4 regions of the Cupriavidus sp. WS genome follow, and region 1 is predicted to be linked to each of the others. Evidence: predicted binding sites of a transcription regulator. Region 1 holds the regulator's gene; each other region holds the start of a gene.

Region 1 (4,186 bases):
GCCCCACCCGGAAACCGCCAGAGAAACGAAGCCGCCCGCGGGCCACAGCCGTCCGCGCCAACCGCCACCACGCCAATATGAATCCATTCCTGACGACATCGTCCTGTCGCCGCCGCGGCACGGCTGCCCTGATGACGGCTGCGGCCCTCCTCGGCCTGGCGCTGGCCGCGCCGGCCCGCGCCGAGAAGGCCGACCGCGACAAGCCGCTGGTGCTGGAGGCCGACAACGCCAGCTACGACGACGTCAAGCAGGTGTACGTACTGACCGGCAACGTGGTGCTGACCAAGGGCACGATGGTGCTGAAGTCGGACGCGGCGGAAGTGCGCACCGACCCCGAGGGCTACCAGTACGCGGTGGCCACCTCCAAGGGCGGCAAGCAGGCCTACATCCGCCAGAAGCGCGACAACGTCGACGAATACATCGACGGCTGGGGCGACCGCATCGAGTCCGACGGCAAGCAGGACCTGTCCAAGCTGATCGGCCACGCCCGCATGGCGCGCCTGGCCGGCGCCAAGCTGATCGACGAGATCCGCGGCGCGGTGATCACCTACGACAGCCGCAACGAGTTCTACACGGCCACCGGCGGCACCGACAACGCCACCGCGGGCAGCCCGTCCGGGCGCGTGCGCGCGGTGCTGTCGCCGCGCCAGGAGCAGCCCGCCAGCGGCGCCGCCGCCAGCGCGCTGCCGCTCAAGCCCGCGCCGGCCCCCGCCGCCCCCTGACCCCGCCGCAGCCGACCCACGGATTCACGCCTTCATGACCGCTACCCTGACCGAACCGTCGTCCGCGACCAACGTCCTGACCGAAAGCAGCACGCTCGTCGTGCGCCACCTGAAGAAGCGCTACGGCTCGCGCACGGTGGTCAAGGACGTGTCGCTCGACGTGAAAAGCGGCGAGGTGGTGGGCCTGCTCGGCCCCAACGGCGCGGGCAAGACCACCTCGTTCTACATGATCGTCGGGCTGGTGGCGCTGGACGAGGGCGACATCGTGCTCGACGACAAGCACATCAGCGGCCTGGCCATCCACGAGCGCGCCCGCATGGGCCTGTCCTACCTGCCGCAGGAAGCGTCGGTGTTCCGCAAGCTCAACGTGCAGGAGAACATCCGCGCCGTGCTGGAATTGCAGGTCCACGACGGCAAGCCGCTGGCCAAGGCCGAGATCGAGCGGCGCCTGGACACCCTGCTCGACGACCTGCAGATCGCCCACCTGCGCGACAACCCGGCGCTGTCGCTGTCGGGCGGCGAGCGCCGCCGCGTGGAAATCGCGCGCGCGCTGGCCTCCGCGCCGCGCTTCATCCTGCTCGACGAGCCGTTCGCCGGCGTGGACCCGATCGCGGTGGGCGAGATCCAGCGCATCGTCAGCTTCCTCAAGGCGCGCAACATCGGCGTGCTGATCACCGACCACAACGTGCGCGAGACCCTGGGCATCTGCGACCACGCCTACATCATCAGCGAAGGCACGGTGCTGGCGTCCGGGCAGCCGGAAGACATCATCGCCAACGAGTCGGTGCGCAAGGTCTACCTGGGCGAGAACTTCCGCATGTAGCCGCGGGAGGGGCACGCGGGGACACCCGCGAGGCGGCGTTCATGCCGCCTTTCGCCCCGCAAACGATCACGGCGACGCCAGCGATAGCAATTTCCGTTCCACCAGTACGGAAGTTGGGCATAAAATAGCTCGCATGAAACCGTCGCTACAGCTCCGCCTCTCGCAACATCTCGCGCTCACGCCGCAACTCCAGCAGTCGATCCGCCTGCTGCAACTGTCCACGCTCGAACTGCAGCAGGAAGTGGAACAGGCCCTGACCGAGAATCCGCTGCTCGAACGCGAGAACGACTGGATCGAAAGCCCGCTGCGCGTGGCCGCCGACGGCTCGGTCAACCTGCAGAGCGCGCCCGCGCCGGCCCCCGCCGACGGCCAGGGCACCAGCGAGAACCGCGCCGACGGCGCCGCCGACAGCGAGGACAGCTACAGCGACAGCGGCGAGGACTACGGCAACGACTGGAGCCTGGACGACTTCGCCCGCCGCCCGCAGGGCGACGAGGACGAAAAGACCCCGATGCAGTTGCGCGACGCGGAGCCCACGCTGCGCGAGCACCTGATGGAGCAGCTCGCCCCGCTGAAGATCTCCATGCGCGACAAGGGCCTGGCCATCTTCCTGATCGAGTCGCTCGACGACGACGGCTACCTGAGCGCCTCGCTCGAGGAAATCTGCACGGAACTGCCCGAGGAGCTCGAATTCGAGCTCGACGAGGTGCACGCCATCCTCACGCTGCTGCAGAGCTTCGACCCCGCCGGCGTGGGCGCGCGCAACGCCGCCGAATGCCTGGCGCTGCAGCTGCGCCGGCTCAAGCATCCGCAGCGCGAGCTGGCCCTGACCATCGTCACCAGCCATCTCGAACTGCTCGCGGTGCGCGACTACACGCGCCTGAAGAAGGCGCTGCAGGTCGACGAGGCCGACCTCAAGGCCGCGCACGAGCTGATCCGCTCGCTCGCGCCCTACCCCGGCCATGCCTACAGCCGCCCCGAAGCCGACTTCGTCGTGCCCGACGTGTTCGTGCGGAAAATGAGCGGCGGCTGGATCGCGCAGCTCAACCCGGATGTGATGCCGCGGCTACGCATCAACGACATGTACGCGCAGATCCTGCGCGGCGCAAAAGGCGACTCCGGCGCGGCCGGGCTGCAGCAGAAGCTGCAGGAAGCGCGCTGGCTCATCAAGAATATCCAGCAGCGCTTCGACACCATATTGCGCGTCGCACAAGCGATTGTCGAACGTCAAAAGAACTTCTTCACCCACGGGGAAATTGCGATGCGCCCCTTGGTTTTGCGGGAGATTGCCGATACACTGGGTTTACACGAGTCCACCATCTCTCGGGTGACAACTAATAAATACATGGCAACGCCGATGGGGACTTTCGAGCTGAAGTACTTCTTCGGCAGTCACGTATCCACGGAAACCGGCGGCGCGGCCTCATCAACGGCAATCAGGGCGTTGATCAAGCAACTCATAGGAGCCGAAGACCCCAGGAACCCCCTGTCGGACAGCAGGATCGCCGAACTGCTCGGCGAGCAAGGCTTCGTGGTGGCCCGGCGAACCGTGGCCAAATACCGTGAAGCGCTGAAAATCCCTGCCGTCAATCTCCGCAAGACTTTGTAGCCGAGCCGCACCGCCTGCCTGGTGTGGCTCTTTCAGAAGGAGAAACGCTATGAACTTCAAGATCAGTGGACACCACTTGGACATCACGCCCCCGCTGCGTGAGTACGTGGAAACGAAACTGGAGCGTATCGTCAGGCATTTCGATCAAGTCATTGGCGTAAGCGTGCTGCTCTCTGTCGACAATACAAAAGAAAAGGACCGGCGGCAATATGCGGAAATCAATCTACATCTCAAGGGCAAGGACATCTTTGTCGAGGCGCATCACGAAGACCTGTATGCCGCCATCGACGCACTGGTCGACAAGCTCGACCGGCAGGTGATTCGCCACAAGGATCGCGTGCAGAGCCACGACCGCGACGCGGTCAAGTACCAGATGGCCGCATCGCAGATGCAGCAATGACCGTGCCTGGCGGCCCGCCAAGGGGGCCGCCGGTGTCAGTCCCTTGAACCAGAACAAGCCGCGCCCGTTGCGCGGCTTTTTTGCGCCGTCCGCTTTCGTGTCCACCCTCGCGCCGGCGGCCGTTGCGCAATGCCACAAGGGGATTCCGCAACGCCCCGCCGCCGGTGTATGCTGCGCAATACATGAACGGTGGTTCAGCGATTCCGGGCATGCGCGCGGCACCGCTTCCGCGCACGGGCTATTGCGATGCACAAGGCGGGGGCGGGCCTGCTCTATAATGGCCAGACGCCCGACACCGGCATGGGACAACCGGTGCAATGCGGGTATGAGCCGGCACCAGCCTTTTCATCCCCTTTTTGCCTGGCGCGCCCCCCTGCCGGCCCCGGGCCTGCTTACTAGAAAAACCTGCGCATTCCACATGAATCGTTTGGCTAAATTGCTGCCACCCGGCAACATCAACCTCGACGTCAGCGTCACCAGCAAGAAGCGGGTGTTCGAACAGGCCGGGCTCCTCTTCGAGAACAACCACGGCGTAGCGCGCGCCACCGTGACCGACAACCTGTTTGCCCGCGAATCGCTGGGCTCGACCGGCCTCGGCGCCGGCGTGGCCATTCCGCACGGCCGCATCAAGG
Region 2 (4,186 bases), on a different contig from region 1:
GGTCTTGGCGTCGAAGTCGTCCTCGGCCAGCGGCTTGAGGTCGGCCTGCGTGAGCGGCGCGGCCCACAGCGGCGCCGCGGCCAGCAGCAGCGCGGCCAGCATGGCGCGCAGCCAGGGCAAGGCGGAAAGGGAAAAGGATCGGTGCATAGGGCTGGCGGAGTCCTGGTTGCGCGCTTCGGGTCGCGTCTCTTGTACTTTGGGGGCGCAGCGATGCGGGCGGCTTCCGCCCGGCGGACAGGGCGGAAGAAAGGGCCGGCCGTCAGACCGGCTGGCCTTCGGGCCTTCTGACGATGCCGCGCGCGGCGGCGCGGGCCGGCGCGGCGCGTTGCCGGCCCGCCCCTGCCCCGCGCCGCGGCCCGGCGGGAGAGGCAGCGCGCCTCGCGCCGGCATCGCGCGGCGGCTTGCGCCGCCGGCTTACATCACCTTGTCCGGCTTGCCTTCGTTGCCGGAGATGAACGGGCTCCACGGCTGCGCGCGGATCGGCTTCGGCGTCTTCCACACCACCGTGAACTGGCCGTCGCCCTTGACTTCGCCGATCATCACCGGCTTGTACAGGTGGTGGTTGTCGCCCATCGTCAGCGTGAAGCCGTCCGGGGCCTTGAAGGTCTGGCCGTACATGGCCGCGCGCACCTTGTCCGGATCGGTGCTGCCGGCCTTCTTCACGGCCTGCGCCCACATGTGGATGCCGACGTAGGTGGCTTCCATCGGGTCGTTGGTCACGCGCTTGTCGCCGCCCGGCAGGTTGTTGGCCTTGACCCACGCCGCCCATTCCTTCTTGAAGGCGTCGTTGGTCGGGTTCTTGACCGACATGAAGTAGTTCCACGCGGCCAGGTGGCCGACCAGCGGCTTGGTGTCGATGCCGCGCAGTTCTTCCTCGCCCACGGAGAAGGCCACCACCGGCACGTCCTTGGCCTTCAGGCCGGCGTTGCCGAGCTCCTTGTAGAACGGCACGTTGGAGTCGCCGTTGATGGTGGAGATCACCGCGGTCTTGCCGCCCTGCGAGAACTTCTTGATGTTGGCGACGATGGTCTGGTAGTCGCTGTGGCCGAACGGCGTGTAGACCTCTTCGATGTCCTTGTCCGCCACGCCCTTGCTCTTGAGGAAGGCGCGCAGGATCTTGTTGGTGGTGCGCGGGTAGACGTAGTCGGTGCCCAGCAGGAAGAAGCGCTTGGCGCCGCCGCCTTCCTTGCTCATCAGGTACTCGACCGCGGGGATGGCCTGCTGGTTGGGCGCCGCGCCGGTGTAGAAGACGTTCTTGGACATCTCCTCGCCTTCATACTGCACCGGGTAGAACAGCAGCGCGTTGAGTTCCTCGTAGACCGGCAGCACCGACTTGCGCGACACCGAGGTCCAGCAGCCGAAGGTCACGGCGACCTTGTCGTTGGTGACGAGCTGGCGCGCCTTCTCGGCGAACAGCGGCCAGTTGGAGGCCGGATCGACCACCACCGGCTCGAGCTTGCGGCCGAGCACGCCGCCGCTCTTGTTGATCTCGTCGATGGTCATCAGCGCCACGTCCTTGAGCGACGTTTCGGAAATGGCCATGGTGCCGGACAACGAATGCAGGACACCGACCTTGATCGGATCCTTGGACTGCGCCATCGCCAGCGGGCTGACCCCGGCCGTTGCGAAAAGCGCCGCGGCGGCTACCGCCGACAGCTTCAGCATGTCACGTCGTTTCATTGCAGCTCCCAGATTGTCTCGTGTTTGATAAGGAACAACGCACCCCAAGTAACGTATCTGCAACTAGCGTGCCATGAGCGCCGGGCGCCGCGGGGCGAGCCGTGGCGTGCTTCCGGTGGCGGGGGAAAGCCCTGCGCACCACGACTGTGCGCGATGTATGCGCACCAACTCCGTGCACGGCGGCGGCCAGACTCAGATTGGGGCATGCGCGGCCGCGCGCGCTGGCCGGACTGCCGCGCCGTGGTGCGTGGCGGCCGCTCCGCGGATGCGAATGGCGGTGGGGAACCAGGGGGGGGATGAACGGCGCAACCGGCGACGGGACTGGCGCGGCGGCTTCGTGGTGCGGGGAGGGGTCGATGCGAACCGCCGCGGCGTGGGCGGCGGCGCGCGTCGGCGAGAAATACGCGCCGGGCGCGGCAGGCGCGCCCGGCCATGCGATGCTGTGGGTGCTATGCGTCGGTGCCGCGAGCCGGCGCTACGAGTAGCGGCGCGTGATCGACTCCGCCACGCACACGGGCCGCTCGCTGCCTTCGCGCTCCACCGTGACTTCCCAGATCGACTGGGCGCCGACCAGCGCGGGCGCGTTGGGCAGCGGCTCGAGGCGCTCCACCGAGAGCAGTTTCACGCGCGCGCGCAGGCGGCTGCCGACCGGCACCGGCGCGGTGAAGCGCACGCGGTTCAGGCCGTAGTTCACGCCCATCTTCACGCCGGGCATGTCGAGCGCGTTGTGCAGGAACGCGGGCAGCAGCGACAGCGTGAGGAAGCCGTGCGCCACCGGGCCGCCGAACGGCGACTCGCGGCGCGCGCGCTCCACGTCGACGTGGATCCATTGATGATCGCCGGTGGCTTCGGCGAACTGGTTGACCTGGTGCTGGGTGACTTCGATCCAGTCGCTGACGGCCACTTCCTGGCCTTGCAGGCTTTCCAGTTCTTCGAGCGAAGCGATGGTACGCATGGTGTCTCCTTGTTGTTGTCGCGGGGGTGGCGGGGTGGCGAAGATGGCGAAAGCGGCGCGGGCCGGCGCCGCCAGATGATGCCTTGATGCAGGCGGGCTGGCAACGGCCTCAGGCCGGGCGGCGGCCGTACATGCCCATGCCCTTGACCGTGCAGACCAGCTCGCCGCGCTGGTTGGTGGCTTCCCACTGGGTGTGGATCACGCCGCGGTCCGGCTTGGAGGTGGACGCGCGCGCATCGAGCACCACCAGCGACACGCTCAGCGTGTCGCCGGCGTAGACCGGCTTGAGCCAGCGGATCTCGTCCACGCCGGGCGAGCCCATGCTGGCCGACTTGGAAGTCATGTTGTCCACCAGCAGCCGCATCATGATCGAGCAGGTCATCCAGCCGCTCGAGATCAGGCCCTTGTAGATGCTGTTCTGCGCCGCGTCCTTGTCGACGTGGAAGGGCTGCGGATCGTACTGGCGCGCGAAGGCGAGGATCTCTTCCTCGGTCACGAGGTGCGAGCCGAGGTCGCGCTTGCTGCCGACGGTGAAGTCTTCGAAATACAGGGAAGGCATGGATGCTCCTTTTCCTTCTGTGGCGTGTGGCCTGTGGCATGTGGCGCGGCGGTGGCCGCGGCATGAAAAAAAACCGCGCCCGGACTGCGGCGCGGTTTCTGTCATGTTCCCGGATCAGGCGGTTTCCAGGAACCCGGGCTGCGCCGCGAAGCGGCCCAGGTGGTGGTCGACGTCGCCGAAGGTGGTGTTGATCAGCGTCAGCCGCTTGAACATGTGCGCGGCCGGCAGTTCGTCGGTCACGCCCATGCCGCCGTGGATCTGCACCGCTTCCTGCCCGACCGAGCGGGCCGCCTGCCCCACGCGCGCCTTGGCGGCGGAGGCCAGGCGGCGGCGCTCGGCGGGGCTGGCCTCATCGAAGCGGGCGGCGGCCAGCAGCGTGATCGAGCGCGACTGCTCGGCGTGGATGAACATCTCCACCATGCGGTGCTGCAGCGCCTGGAAGCGCGCGATGGGCTGGCCGAACTGCTGGCGCGTCTTGGCGTATTCCAGCGTGGCGGCGTTGAGCGCGTCGATCACGCCGACCGCTTCCGCGCACAGCAGCACGGCGGCGTAGTCGGCGACCTGCTCGATCACGTCCCACGCGGCGCCGGCGGTGCCCAGCAGTTCGCCCGGCGCATCCTGGAAGGCGATGTCGGCGGCGCGCAGGTTGTCGATGGTGCGGTAGTCGGTGACGCTGACGCCGGCGGCCCGCGGGTCGACCAGGAACAGCGAGATGCCGCCGGTGTCGGCATCGGCGCCGGCGGTGCGCGCCGAGACGATGAGCTTGCCGGCCTGCGCGCCGTGGAGGACCACGGACTTGCGGCCGTTGAGCTTGCCGTCCTTGGCGGTGACGCGCACGTCGTTGAGCGCGTAGCGCGCGTGCGGCTCGTTGAAGGCCACCGCCAGCTTCAGCTCGCCGCCGGCGACCTGCTCCAGCAGCGCGTCCTGGCCGCCGGCCAGCCTGAGCGCGCAGGCGCCGACCACGGTGGCGAGGTACGGCTCCACCACCAGGC
Region 3 (4,186 bases), on a different contig from region 1:
GGCGTGCTTGTAGCCATCCTCGAACGCGCCCACGTAGTCGGGCGTGGAGACGTAGACGATCTCGGTGTCGGCCAGCTCCGGCTTGCGCTGGCGCGCCGTGACCAGGTAGCCCTCCACATCGTCGCCCTTGGTCTCGGTCAGGCCCGTGGAGCAGATGGCGATGATGCGCGGCGCGGCGCGCTTGCGGATGTTGAGCAGCGCCGCCTCGATGTTCTCGTAGCCGCCCAGGATGGTGGTGACTTCGTTCATCGCCGTGGTCTGCAGCGGGATCGCCTCCTTGAAATGGCGCACCAGCAGCACCAGCCCGAACGAGGTGCAGCCCTGCGAGCCGTGCATCACCGGCATGCAGGCATCGAGCCCGAGGAAGGCGAAGCTCGCCCCGAGCGGCTGGCTCATCTTGAGCGGATTGACCGCGCAGGCTTTGCGGGATTCGACGACTTGGGCCATGCTGGCTCCTGGCGGTGGCGGCGCGGCCTTCAGGCCGGCACGGCGGCGGGTTGTGGAGCAAATTGCGGGGCAGATTGCGGGACCGGTCGAGCGCCGGGCAGCGCGCCCAGGGTCTCGCCGTCGTCGCCCCACGGCGCCGGGATGCGCACCTGCTGCCACACCGGGTTGTGGATCGCGCGGTCGATCTCGTGCACCAGCTCGACGATGCCCTCGTAGCCGGCGTACGGATGGTGGCGCTCCTGGTTGATGTCCAGCCACGGCATGCGCGCCTTGAGCGCGACGAACTGCGAGCGCCCGCCCGAGAGCATGATGTCGGCGCGCGCCTCGCGGAGCATGTTGTACATCTCGCGCGGCGTCATGTCGTCGATCATGTGCGCGTCGTCGCCCATGATCTCCTTGATCTTCTGCTTGTCCTCGGCGGTGCTCTTCTTGATGCTGGTGCCGACGATCTCCAGCCCCGCCTCCTGCAGCGCCGCCACCACCGACCACGACTTCACGCCGCCGGTGATGAGCAGCACGCGCTTGCCGGCCAGGCGCTCCCGGTACCGCGCGATGCGCTGCCAGGCGCGCGCCTCCTCCGACGCGATCAGCCGCTCGGTGCGCGCCAGCAGGTCGTCGGGCGCGCCCTGGCGCACCAGCAGCGCGGCGATCTGCCGCAGCGTGTCGCTCATGTCGCCGATGCCGTAGAACGAGCCCTCGAAGTAAGGGATGCCGTAGCGCTGCTGCATCTTGGTGGCGATGTTGATCATCGACTTCGAGCACACCATCATGTTGACCCTGGCGCGGTGCGCGCCGGCGATCTCGCTGTAGCGGCCGTCACCCGAGATGCACGACAGGATGCGGATGCCCAGCGCGTCGAGCAGCGGCTTGGTCTGCCACAGCTCGCCGGACAGGTTGTACTCGCCGATGATGTTGATGTCGTAGGGCGTGGTGTAGTCGGGCTCGCGCGTGCCGATCACGTAGTCCAGGATGGCCTCGCCGCCAAGCTTGTTGCCGAGGTTCTTGGGCCCGGCGAAGCCCGGCGCGTTGACCGGGATCACCGGCTTGCCGAACTTCTCGCTGGCGCGCTTGCACACCGCCTCGATGTCGTCGCCGATCAGCGCGGTGACGCAGGTCTGGTAGACGAACACCGCCGGCGGGTCGTATTTCTCGATGATCTCGCGCACGCTGCGGAACAGGCGCTTCTCGCCGCCGTAGATCACGTCGAGCTCGTTGATGTCGGTGGTGAAGCCGGTGCGGTAGAGCTGCGAGCCGGACGACGCCGCGTGGCGGTTGTCCCAGGCGTTGCCCTCGCAGGCGATCGGCCCGTGCACGAGGTGGGCCACGTCCACCACCGGCTGCAGCGCGATCTTGGCGCCGTCGAACGCGCAGCCGCCCGCGGCCGCGCCGGGCGAGAGCTGCTTGGTGCAGCCCTTCTTGCGCTCTTTCTCGCTCTTGCCCTGGTTCTTGTCGCAACCGGGCTCGTCGAACACTTCGGCGATCTTGGCTTTCAGCGAAACTGACATGACGGGCTCCTTGCCGGTACGTACCCTTGCACTGGCAATTTCCGTACCACGCGCAAAGCGCCACAAAACCGACGCAGCGGCCACATGACAGTCAGGAAGACACGCGCCGGCACTGGTGTCTTGGCGCGTTTGAATGGATTGCGACAAAGCATTCGCGACACAGCGCCGGCGGCGCGCGCTCAGCGCCGGTCCGCGTTTTCGGCGCCAGTGCCCGTGCCGACCCCGGCACCAATCCCCGCCTGCGCGATGGCCCGCGCGCGCGCTTCCAGCAGCGCGTCCGGCTGTGCGGGCTCGCGCACGGCGAGATAGGCGGCCAGCGCGCGGCGCAGGCTCGGCGCGCGCTGGTAGACGGCTTCGGCGTGGCCCGGGTAGGCGGCGTAGTCGCAGCAGCACACGGCCAGCAGCTGCTCGAAGCGCTCGGGCCGCGCCTCGGCCTCCACGCGCTCGAGCAGCGCGGCGATGGCGCCGGCGCGCAGGTCGCACGCGCGATGCACGCGGTCGCACTCGGCCACCGCCAGCAGCGTCAGGTCGAGCGCGTCGGCGGGCAGCGCGATGCGCCGCGCCAGCGCGGCCAGCAGGATCATGCCGCGCGCGCCGTGCCCGGGATGGCTCGGCCACACCGCCGGCGGCGTGCGGCCCATGCCGATCTTGTGCAGCAGCGCCGCCAGGCGCACCGCCAGCGGCGCGTTGCGGCGCGCGGCCTGGGCCAGCGCGCGCAACTGGTGCTCGCCGACGTCGAGCGGCTCCGGCCCGTCGGCGCCGTGCGGCACGCCGAACAGCGCGTCGAGCTCGGGCAGCAGGCGCTTGAGCCCGGCGCAGCCGCGCATGGCCGCGAAGAAGCCCAGCGGATACGGCGCCATCAGCGCGCGCGCGAGCACCTGGCCGCGCTGCGCGGGCGTGAGCCGCTCGATGGCGTCCATCTGCACCGCGCTCACCATCAGCGCCTGCTCCGCCACGCCGAGCGTGGCGGCCTCGCTCTGCGCCGCCAGCAGCGCCAGCCGGATCAGGTCCTGCGCGGTGATGGTGGCCACGGCGCGCGCTCAGTTGTCGTCGGCCAGCACGTCGAGCGCCACCAGTTGCGCGTGCAGCGCGCGCCGCGCGCGCCAGTTCGGCGCGCCGGCCAGGCGCGGGTCGGCGCCCTCGAAGGCGCCGACCGCGTCGCGCTCGTTCCAGTAGATGCAGGCGCCGCCGCGCGCGTCCAGCGCCGCCGCCAGCGCCGCGCGCTCGCTCACCGGCTCGCGCCGGAACACGCCGCGCCCGAGCAGGTGGTCGGCGCGATAGAGCGGCGTGTCCCAGCCATGCTCGGCGCCGAGCGCGCTGATCGCCGGGTATTGCGCGCGCGCCGGCTCGCCGGGCTGGTGGCCCAGCAGCGCGAGCAGCGCGCGCGCCGTGGTCTGGTCATGGATTTCCCGGCGCGACAACGGATCGGACGCCGCCACCTTGCGGGCGAAGTCCTCGTCGTCGTAGGCAAACCAGGCCCGCGGCACGCCGCCGGCCGGCAGTTCGACCACATAGATCACGGCACGCTCCCAATGCTGTTTACCCTGCCCCGCCCTACTCCACCCCTTCGGCCGCGGTCTTGGTCCAGATCGCGCGGCGGATGCGCTGCGCGATGCCGGACGGGCTGGCGTCGAACGCGCGCTGCGCGGCCGCCAGCGCGCCCTGCGCGATGGCGGCTTCCGCGTGCGTCAGCGGCACGCGGCCGGCCATGTGCGTGGCGCCCGGCACCGCGCGGGCGATGCCCTGCCGGTTCGGGTGCTCGAGCACCGGCACCAGGCGGTCGGCCTCGCGCGCGCCGGCCAGGCAGACCCAGCCGTCGATCACCTCGACCTTGCGGCCGTCCTGCGTGAGCTTGACCAGCACCGTGTCTGCCATGACGGCCTCCCTGCCTCAGCGAATGATGTCGTAGCTGTAGTCGGTCTGCGCGGCGACGATGGTGTTGGCATCGAGCGTCTCGAAGAACTCGTCGAGCAGCGTGACCAGGATCCGCAGCGCGCCGTCGTAGCCCCAGGTGGGGTAGCGGTGGTAGTGGTGGCGGTCGAAGATCGGGAACACCATGCGCACCAGCGGCGTCTTGGTGTCGCGCTCGAGGTACTTGCCGTAGGTGTTGCCGATCAGGAAATCCACCGGCTCGGTAAACAGCAGCGAGCGCAGGTGCCACAGGTCGCGCTTGGGGTAGGCCTTGCAGCCGGCGCCATAGGGCGAGGCGTCGAACAGCGCCTGCACCTTGGCGG
Region 4 (4,186 bases), on a different contig from region 1:
TGGCGCTGTACCAGCCCGATCCGGTGATCGAGACCATCCTGGAGCTGCAGAGCGAGGTCGAGCACCTGCGCGCGCTCCAGCGCGGCGACGGCAAGCCCGCCGACCTGGTGGGCTGCTCGCCCGGGTTCCGCGCCGCCTGGGGCCTGCTGCAGCGCGCCGCGGCCAGCAACGTGACGGTGCTGCTGCTGGGCGAGACCGGGGTCGGCAAGGAGCGCTTCGCGCAGGCGCTGCACAGCGTGAGCGCGCGCGCCGACAAGCCCTTCGTGGCGGTCAACTGCGCGGCGATCCCCGACGAGCTGGTCGAGTCCGAGCTGTTCGGCGTGGACAAGGGCGCCTTCACCGGCGCGCACCAGTCGCGCCCGGGCCGCTTCGAGCGCGCGCACGGCGGCACCTTGTTCCTCGACGAGCTGGGCGAGCTGTCGCTGCCGGCGCAGTCCAAGCTGCTGCGCGTGCTGCAGGAAGGCGAGGTGGAGCGCGTGGGCGGCGCCGCGCCGCGCCGCGTGGACGTGCGGCTGGTGGCCGCCACCAACGTGGACCTGGCCGAGGCGGTCAAGGCCGGCACCTTCCGCAAGGACCTGTACTACCGTCTCAACGTCTATCCCGTCACCATCCCGCCGCTGCGCGAGCGGCTCGACGACATCCGCCTGCTGGCGGAGCGCTTCGTGGCCCGCTGCGGCGCGCGCCACGGCAAGAAGATCGTCGGCATCACCGACCGCGCGCTGGCCGAACTGCGCCGCCACGACTGGCCCGGCAACGTGCGCGAGCTGGAGAACGTGATCGAGCGCGGCGTGATCCTGGCCGGCAACGGCGGCCTGATCTCCGCCGACCACCTGTTCCTGCCCGCGGGCGCGCAGGCCGGCATGGACACCGCGCCGCGCCTGGGCGCCGGCGGCACGCTGCCGGCCCTGCGCGAAGCGGCGGTGCACGGCCTGCTCGACCACATGGCCGAGCAGCAGCTCGCGCTGGGCGACGTGGAGACCGTGCTGATGGAGGCCGCGATGGCGCGCGCCGACGGCAACCTGAGCCAGGCCGCGCGCCTGCTCGGCATCACCCGGCCGCAACTGGCCTACCGCTGGAAGAACCGCGGCGGCCGCGGCAACTGAGACGGGCCGGTCCACGTGGCCGGCGCGTGCCTTGCCACGTGCCCGGCCGCGCTTTCACCATTTGATCCATCCCCCGCGGCGCGCCGCGCGGCCGCCCGGCGCGGCTTGCTGCGGCGCATGCCGCGTTCCTCCCCGTTCGCGCCACCGTTCGCGCTGTCCCGCGCGGCGCCGCCTGTTGCGGCGCACAGCCCGCGCGCGCCGCCCGCAAACGCCCGCCCCACGCGGCTTTTCACCATTTGATCAAGCCCGGCCGCGGGCTTGATCAATTCATCGACGCGCCGCCGCCGCTCCCGTGCGGGTAAACGCGCGGGCAACGCCGCGCTCCGGGCCGCCGGCCCTTGCGCCGCCGTGCTTCGCGCCGGCTGGCACGCTCTTCGCAATGGAGCTCCGTGCCAGCCAACCCGAGGAGCGCGCCATGATCAACCAGTCGGTCCCCCTGTTCGAAGCCGTGCCGCGCTACGTGCGCGTGGACGGCCGCACGCCGGCGGGCTTCGTGCAGTTCGCCTTCTGCGTGGCGGACCCCGAGCTCAACGTCGAGCTGATCATGCCCGAGCCGATGTTCGAGGCGTTCTGCAGCGTCAACCGCGTGCGCTTCCTCCCACCTGAACCGGACGCCTGAGCGCCCGCCCGAAACCGGAACACCAGGAACATCGAGAACAGCAGGACCCAGGAGACCCAGCCATGCAAGTCGACATCAAGACCCGGCAGATCGAGCCGCTGCGCCAGACCTACGGCCACGTGGCGCGCCGCTTCGGCGACAAGCCCGCGTCGCGCTACCAGGAGGCCACCTACGACGTGCAGTCGGAGGTCAACTTCCACTACCGCCCCACCTGGGACCCGGGCCACGCGCTCTACGACAAGAGCCGCACCGCCATCGTCATGGCGGACTGGTACGCGCTCAAGGACCCGCGCCAGTACTACTACGGCGCCTACGTCGGCGCGCGCGGCCGCCAGCAGGACGCCACCGAGAAAAGCTTCGCCTTCGTGGAAAAGCGCGGCCTGCTGCAGGCGCTGCCGGCCGAGTGGCGGGAGCGCCTGGCCGACGGCCTGCTGCCGCTGCGCCACGTGGAGTGGGGCGCCAACATGAACAATTTCTATTGCGCCGACTACGGCTGGGGCACCGCCATCACGCAGGCCTGCACCTATTGCGCGATGGACCGGCTCGGCATCGCGCAGTACCTGTCGCGCATCGGCATGCTGCTCGACGGCAATACCGGCGCGGCGCTGGAGCGCGCCAGGGTGGCCTGGCTGGACAGCCCGGCGTGGCAGCCGCTGCGCCGCATGGTCGAGCACAGCTTCGTGATCGAGGACTGGTTCGAGACCTTCGTCACCCAGAACCTGGTGCTCGACGGCCTGCTCTATCCGCTGGTGTACCAGCACGCCGACGCCGCCATCGCGCGCGCCTGCGGCACCGGGCTGGCGGTGCTGACCGAGTTCATGAACGACTGGCGCGAGGAACACGCGCGCTGGGTCGACGCCGTGGTGCAGACCGCGGCGGCCGAGTCGGAGGCCAACCGCGCGCTGCTGGCGGGCTGGGCGCGCGGCGCGCGCGCGCAGGCCGGCGCCGCGCTGGTGCCGGTGGCGGACACGCTGCTGGGCGCCGGCGGCGAGCAGGCCGTGGCGCTGTGCCTGGAGCAGTTCGACGTGCGCCTGCGCAAGCTCGGCCTGGACTGAGGAGCGCGCCATGACCGCCAACACTGCCGACGTCTCGAACGTCTCGAACGTCTCCAACGTCTACATCGCGCTGCAGAGCAACGACGACACCCGCCCCATCATCGACGCCATCACCGAGGCCAACCCGCACGCCGTGGTGTCGCGCTTTCCCGCGATGGTGAAGATCGACGCGCCGGGGCACCTCACCATCGTGCGCGCGCTGGTCTCGGACAAGCTCGGCCGCGACTGGGACCTGCAGGAGATCCACCTCAACCTGATCTCGCTGTGCGGCAACATCGACGAGGACGACGACGCCTTCACGCTGCGCTGGAACGACTGAATTCACCGCCGCGCCGGCGGCGGGCAAGCATAACGGAGACATCATGGACGCACGCAAGAAGCTCAACCTGCGCGAGAAATACGCGACGATGACGCGCGACCTCGGCTGGGAGACCACCTACGAGCCGATGGACAAGGTCTTTCCCTACGACAAGTACGAGGGCATCAAGATCCACGACTGGGACCAGTGGGAAGACCCGTTCCGCATGACGATGGACGCCTACTGGAAATACCAGTCGGAGAAGGAGCGCAAGCTGTACGCGATCATCGACTCCTTCGTGCAGAACAACGGCCACCTCAACGTCTCCGACCCGCGCTACCTGAACGCGCTGCGCCTGTTCCTGACCGGCGTGACGCCGCTGGAGTACGCCGCGCACCGCGGCTACGCCCATCTCGGGCGCCATTTCCGCGGCGCCGGCGCGCGCGTGGCGGCGCAGATGCAGTCCGTCGACGAGCTGCGCCACGCGCAGACGCAACTGCACACGATGTCGGTCTACAACAAGTATTTCCACGGCTTCGGCGAATGGCGCCACATGCATGACCGGGTCTGGTACCTGTCGGTGCCCAAGTCGTATTTCGAGGACGCCATGAGCGCGGGGCCGTTCGAGTTCATCACCGCGATCTCGTTCTCGTTCGAGTACGTGCTGACCAACCTGCTGTTCATGCCCTTCATGTCGGGCGCGGCCTACAACGGCGACATGGCCACGGTGACGTTCGGCTTCTCGGCGCAGTCGGACGAGTCGCGCCACATGACGCTGGGCCTGGAAGTGGTGAAGTTCCTGTGCCAGCAGGACCCCGGCAACATCCCCATCCTGCAGAAGTGGCTGGACAAATGGTTCTGGCGCGGCTTCCGCCTGCTCACGCTGGTCGGCATGATGATGGACTACATGCTGCCGCGCCGCGTGATGTCGTGGGCCGAGGCCTGGGAGATGTACTTCGAGCAGGCCGGCGGCGCGCTGTTCCGCGATCTGGAGCGCTACGGCCTGCGCATGCCGAAGCACCACGAGGCCGCCACCCGCACCAAGGACCGCATCACGCACGAAGCGTGGGGCACCTTCTACAACTACGCCGCCGCCGCCGGCTTCCATACG

Evidence for each region. Region 1 encodes sigma-54, which starts transcription at its own class of promoters, with help from an activator protein. Its sites were predicted from a motif close to TGGCANGNAANCTGCTTT; they were not measured.
Region 2: the regulator sigma-54 is predicted to act here: its motif matches at 1,737-1,754, upstream of urtA (urea ABC transporter substrate-binding protein).
Region 3: the regulator sigma-54 is predicted to act here: its motif matches at 1,984-2,001, upstream of nifE (nitrogenase iron-molybdenum cofactor biosynthesis protein NifE).
Region 4: the regulator sigma-54 is predicted to act here: its motif matches at 1,467-1,484, upstream of K206_RS0116440 (phenol hydroxylase subunit).

The regions. Positions count from the first base shown of each region.
Region 1 is NZ_AQPL01000129.1:34,523-38,708, reverse strand. It holds gene lptA (lipopolysaccharide transport periplasmic protein LptA) at 78-722, shown strand; gene lptB (LPS export ABC transporter ATP-binding protein) at 757-1,545, shown strand; gene K206_RS0112065 (RNA polymerase factor sigma-54) at 1,679-3,154, shown strand; gene hpf (ribosome hibernation-promoting factor, HPF/YfiA family) at 3,204-3,554, shown strand; gene ptsN (PTS IIA-like nitrogen regulatory protein PtsN) at 3,973-4,186, shown strand, end outside.
Region 2 is NZ_AQPL01000205.1:37,082-41,267, reverse strand. It holds gene urtB (urea ABC transporter permease subunit UrtB) at 1-147, opposite strand, end outside; gene urtA (urea ABC transporter substrate-binding protein) at 415-1,680, opposite strand; gene K206_RS44660 (hypothetical protein) at 2,037-2,165, shown strand; gene K206_RS0117275 (MaoC family dehydratase) at 2,156-2,635, opposite strand; gene K206_RS0117270 (MaoC family dehydratase) at 2,745-3,194, opposite strand; gene K206_RS0117265 (acyl-CoA dehydrogenase family protein) at 3,309-4,186, opposite strand, start outside.
Region 3 is NZ_AQPL01000090.1:5,245-9,430, forward strand. It holds gene nifN (nitrogenase iron-molybdenum cofactor biosynthesis protein NifN) at 1-447, opposite strand, end outside; gene nifE (nitrogenase iron-molybdenum cofactor biosynthesis protein NifE) at 477-1,952, opposite strand; gene K206_RS37845 (hypothetical protein) at 2,132-2,983, opposite strand; gene K206_RS0109015 (hypothetical protein) at 2,993-3,472, opposite strand; gene K206_RS0109020 (hypothetical protein) at 3,507-3,827, opposite strand; gene nifK (nitrogenase molybdenum-iron protein subunit beta) at 3,843-4,186, opposite strand, start outside.
Region 4 is NZ_AQPL01000196.1:39,317-43,502, reverse strand. It holds gene poxR (phenol degradation transcriptional regulator PoxR) at 1-1,103, shown strand, start outside; gene K206_RS0116440 (phenol hydroxylase subunit) at 1,519-1,722, shown strand; gene K206_RS0116435 (aromatic/alkene monooxygenase hydroxylase subunit beta) at 1,785-2,777, shown strand; gene K206_RS0116430 (MmoB/DmpM family protein) at 2,788-3,096, shown strand; gene K206_RS0116425 (aromatic/alkene/methane monooxygenase hydroxylase/oxygenase subunit alpha) at 3,140-4,186, shown strand, end outside.